DNA from 2 places in the Comamonas sp. Y33R10-2 genome. Region 2 is predicted to be linked to the other one. Evidence: riboswitches for the same ligand, from Rfam matches in the RefSeq annotation. Region 2 holds a riboswitch; the other holds the start of a gene.
The links. A riboswitch is a leader RNA that binds a small molecule or an ion and turns the genes downstream of it on or off. The one in region 2 is predicted to bind glycine.

Region 1 (2,354 bases), 260 kb from region 2:
CTGCCTGCGGCGTTGCCCACCTTTGCAAGGCATGAGCCTTGCTGCAGGCGTGCGCCTTGCATCCAACCCCTTGCCACCGCAACGCGATCTTCGATCAATTCTCAACAGACCCTAATCAACGCAGTCAGAACTTCAAGCAAAAAGAGCTGCCAGTGCTTTATTGATAAGCACTGGCAGCTCTTTTTTTGAGAGTAAACAAGTTCTTTTTGGAACTTGGGCAAAAATACGCTCATGACTATTGCAACGTTCTCCCGCCCTGCGGCCCTGCGCGCCCTCACCATCACCAGCGCTCTCGCAGCCTTGATGCTGGGTGCCTGCACCACTACAGCACCAGGCAAGCCCAGCCATACGCAGAGCGTGGAGACCACTGTGAGCCAGCCCTCATGGCCGCAATGGACAGGCACAGAATGCGCTCCTCTGAGCCAACTGGATCAACAGCCCCAGCTGCGCCGCCACACAAGACCGGCCATCCAATCCAAATGGTTCCCTGATGGGCTCACAACCAAGGTTACCTTCTTGCTTGAAGTCACCCATGAGGGCAAGCTGGGCCGCGTTACCTGGCAACCAGCCGATACCGACCCGCGAATCGTGAACGCCATCCAGAAATCGCTGGCGCGCTGGAAGTTCAAGCCCGGTATGCGCGATGGTCAGCCCGTCACCTCCTGCTTCGAGCAGCCTTATGAGTTGATCTTTCCGCCCATCAATACGCCGCAGGCAGTGATGCCTTAGCTGCTTGCAAGCTTGCCTCAAGGCATGAGCATTGCCGCGATTGGCGCACCACACCCCGAGCTAACGTAAACCCTAGACCCCGAAAAATTCTTCAAGGCGATACAGGGACTTCCACTAGAATCGCCACCGTCAGGAGAGAGTGCCTACAGCTTCACGCTGCAACGCACCGCCGAAGGCGCAGGCACCCCACCCGGTGCCCAAACGCTCAGGCAAAAGGACTGACGACCGCTGCTGCGCTCAATGCCGGCAGCGTTCCTTGCTGGAGAGAGATGCCGCACTACGTCATTACGCTAGGCGATGGCATCCACCGAAGGAGCAAACCGCCCAACTTCACTGCGGCGGTGAATCTCTCAGGTAAAGCGGACAGCAGGGCAAGCTCGCTAGGCATGGCATCGCCATGCATGGCCACTCATTTTGGTTTTATGACCGGAGCGCTTGCCTGTGACTATTGCCGCTACTACTTCGAACACCGCTTCCGATACCGCTTCCGATATTTCTTCGGGCCTGCGCACCACGTCACTGTTCGCCCTGCACCAGAAACTGGGCGCCCGCATGGTGCCCTTTGCCGGCTACTTCATGCCCGTGCAGTACCCACAGGGCTTGATGGCCGAGCATCTTCACACCCGCAAGGCCGCAGGCCTGTTCGATGTCTCGCACATGGGCCAGTTGCTGCTGCGCGGTCCCGATGGTGCGGCAGCGCTTGAATCGCTAATGCCTGTTGACGTCATGGGCCTTGGTCTGCACAAGCAGCGCTACGGCCTGCTGCTCAACGAGCAAGGCGGCATTCTGGACGATCTGATGTTCGTCAACCGTGGCGATGACTTGTTCCTCATCGTCAACGGCGCCTGCAAGGCCGAAGACATTGCGCATATTCAAAAGCATATTGGCAGCCGCTGTGAAGTCGTGCCCCTGCCCGAGCACGGCTTGCTGGCACTGCAAGGCCCGCAAGCCGTCACCGCTTTGGCGCGTCTGATTCCCAGTGTGACGTCGCTAGTCTTTATGACTGGCAACCACTTCGACTGGCAAGGCCACGTGCTCTACATCACGCGCAGTGGCTATACGGGTGAAGACGGTTTTGAAATTTCCGTGCCCGGCAAAGCCGCCGAAGCGCTGGCCCAAGCTCTGCTGGCCCAGCCCGAAGTCGCCGCTATCGGGCTAGGCGCACGTAACTCGCTGCGCCTTGAAGCAGGCCTGTGCTTGTATGGCAACGATATCGACACCACCACTACGCCGGTAGAAGCCACTTTGAACTGGGCCATGCAAAAGGTGCGCCGCCCCGGTGGCGAGCGCGAAGGCGGCTTCATCGGTTCAAGCACGGTGCTTGCGCAGCTACAAAATCCGCAGCAGCTCAACCGCAAGCGTGTGGGACTGGTGGCCTTAGAGCGCATCCCCGTGCGTGAGCCAGCCGAATTGCAAAACGCGACCGGCCAAAAAATTGGCCACATCACCAGCGGCCTGCTTAGCCCCACCTTAAATCAGCCTGTAGCGCTGGCCTATGTGCAGCCCGACTATGCAGCGGTAGACACCGAAGTTTTCGCCATCGTGCGCGGCAAGCAAGTTCCTATGAAGGTCGCGGCCACCCCCTTTGTGCCAACGAATTACTACCGCGGCTAAGCAATCTACGC
Region 2 (2,354 bases):
CTGCTTGGCTTGCTTCAGCCCGCCATCCTCGCTGTGATAGCGATCGCCAAATCGGGTGTTATAGGGAGTGCCGTCAGGCATCCATGTGATGGGTTCAGGCATGGCAGAGGAAGGTGCATTCACAGGGCGTGATGCTTAAAAACTGGCGCGCTCCAGCATTAGAGATGCCGGGCAAGAGCCGCCTTGCGGCGAGGGCATCGTCCCCATTCCGCGAAGCGAGAGAGGGGGAAGGCGCACAGCGCCACAGGGGGTGCTTCATCTTATTCCCAGCGTTGCTGATAGGAAAAGACGGGAAGGCGCCACTTGAAACGAATAGCTGCCATACGAAACGCCAGACCCCCGATAAAACAGACGATGGTGCTGACGTTGGGGCTTACCTCCAGATAGCGCAGGCCGAGGAACATCAAACACACGGCCAGCGACACGCTGGCATACAGCTCGCGGCGGAAGACTACGGGCACTTGGTTGCACAGCACGTCGCGCAAAATGCCGCCGCTGATGCCGGTAATCATGCCCGCCATGATGACAACGATGGTGGGGTAGCCCAGCTCTAGCGCGGTATTACAGCCGATGAGCGAAAAGGCGATTAAGCCCATGGCGTCCAGCAGCAAAAACACCTGTTTGAGCTTGACCATGTGGCGTGCGACCAGCGTGGTCAGCAGGCCAAAGCTGATGACCAAGTACACATATTCGGGGTGCTGCGTCCAGCCAATCGGGTAGTGGCCCAGCACCATATCGCGAATGGTGCCGCCGCCCAAAGCGGTGACGAAGGCGATGACAACAACGCCAAAGATATCCATATTGCGCCGGCCCGCAGCCAGTGCGCCGGACATGGCTTCTGCCGCAATGGCCACCAAATAGATGGCCAGCATGACGGTGAAATTAGAGGCCTGGAACGAGTCCAGCAAAGAGATAGAGGGAAGCATGAAGGCTCTTGAAAATAAACCAGCCACTCGCATCAGCGGGTTGTCTGGCGTGCCTCTCCCGCTGTCCTTTTACCTGAGAGTTGCGCATAAGCACCATCGTGGCGGTCATGCTTGCCCCTTCGGTGAGCCCTACAAATTGCGCATTGCGGGCTGCTCTCCAGTTGGCGATATCCGGGCCTTGTCTGGCCCACCTGCGGTTCTTAGTGCCTGAGCGATTATGGGAGTTTGCGCCTTCGGCGGGAGCCGTTGCAGACCCCTCTCTCCCGCAGGATGGGCGCGATTCTAGCCTGCCGTAAGGCGCTTTTAGCGACTCATGGCTTCGTTTTGCTTTTGCCCTTCAGTTTTAGTCCATAAAAAAGCGCTGCTGGCAATCCACCAGCAGCGCTTTTGAGAGCTATCGCTTTATTGCTTGATGATTAAAGCGGAAGAATTGTCTTTTCGTAAGCGCCATTAATCATGATGGCCGAAGCTTCATAAAAAGCCAGTGAGCCGCAGACAATACCCACCCAGCCGGCGATATTGAGAATGCTAGTGCTGCCCGTAAAGTAAGAGGCAGACAATAAGAAAAACAAAATAGCCAAGGAGCCGAACAGCAGTTTGCCGGTGGTGTGACCCTTTAATGTTTGCAGGAAAAAGATAACCGTAAACATGCCCCAGATGGCTAAATAGCAACCCATAGAAGTGGCATCAGGTTTTGCGGCGCCAAAAACACCGGGTGCCAGCCATAAGAAAACCAAGGTCAGCCAAAATGCGCCATAGGCCATAAAGGCGACGCTGGCGAAATTATTGCCTTTCTTCCAAGCCATGACACCCGCAATAAACTGCGCGCCACCGCCAAAGAAAATGCCCATTCCCATAATCATACTGTCGACCGGGAAAAATCCAGCATTGTGGATATTTAATAAAATCGTGGTCATTGCAAAGCCAAATAATCCCAGCGGTAATGGGTTGGCTGTGTTGTCTTTCAGGGTATAAGTATTATTCATCACCAATAATCTCGTTCGGTTTTTTTGAGCGTGAATTGTACTGTCGGGGAATTCCCTTATTTCTGAGAATAAGGAGCTGACATCAAGGTGTCAGCTTTGGTTTTTATCTACGTAATAACCACTATGTTTTGCGCATCGTTGGTGATAAAGAAATAATAAATTTGATAGCGTTATGTCTAATCGATATAAAGGCTAGCGGCTAATTTTGCTGATATTTCTGCCTCATGCTTGATTGAAGAGTAGGAGCCGGGGCGAGACCCGGCCTCTGTCGCTGGCGACGCAATGAAGTTAATTTTGATAGCTGCTAGTGCAAGATGCATAAGCACTAGAGGCGGATTTAGCTTGTTTTTGCCACATGCCTGATTCACCGGCAGGAGCCGGGTTTCGCCCCGGCGGGCAAGCTACTTTCTGAGGCCAGAAAGTAGCCAAAGAGCCTGACCCC

Region 1: another riboswitch for glycine. It lies ahead of gcvT (glycine cleavage system aminomethyltransferase GcvT); the one in region 2 lies ahead of KUF54_RS08850 (trimeric intracellular cation channel family protein).

What each region holds. Positions count from the first base shown of each region.
Region 1 covers NZ_CP079925.1:1,716,803-1,719,156, forward strand. Annotated here, with positions in the region: gene KUF54_RS07740 (energy transducer TonB) at 232-729, shown strand; glycine riboswitch at 850-960, shown strand; glycine riboswitch at 979-1,106, shown strand; gene gcvT (glycine cleavage system aminomethyltransferase GcvT) at 1,165-2,343, shown strand.
Region 2 covers NZ_CP079925.1:1,976,074-1,978,427, reverse strand. Annotated here, with positions in the region: gene mnmC (FAD-dependent 5-carboxymethylaminomethyl-2-thiouridine(34) oxidoreductase MnmC) at 1-81, opposite strand, end outside; gene KUF54_RS08850 (trimeric intracellular cation channel family protein) at 261-926, opposite strand; glycine riboswitch at 978-1,097, opposite strand; glycine riboswitch at 1,111-1,202, opposite strand; gene KUF54_RS08845 (acetate uptake transporter) at 1,343-1,912, opposite strand.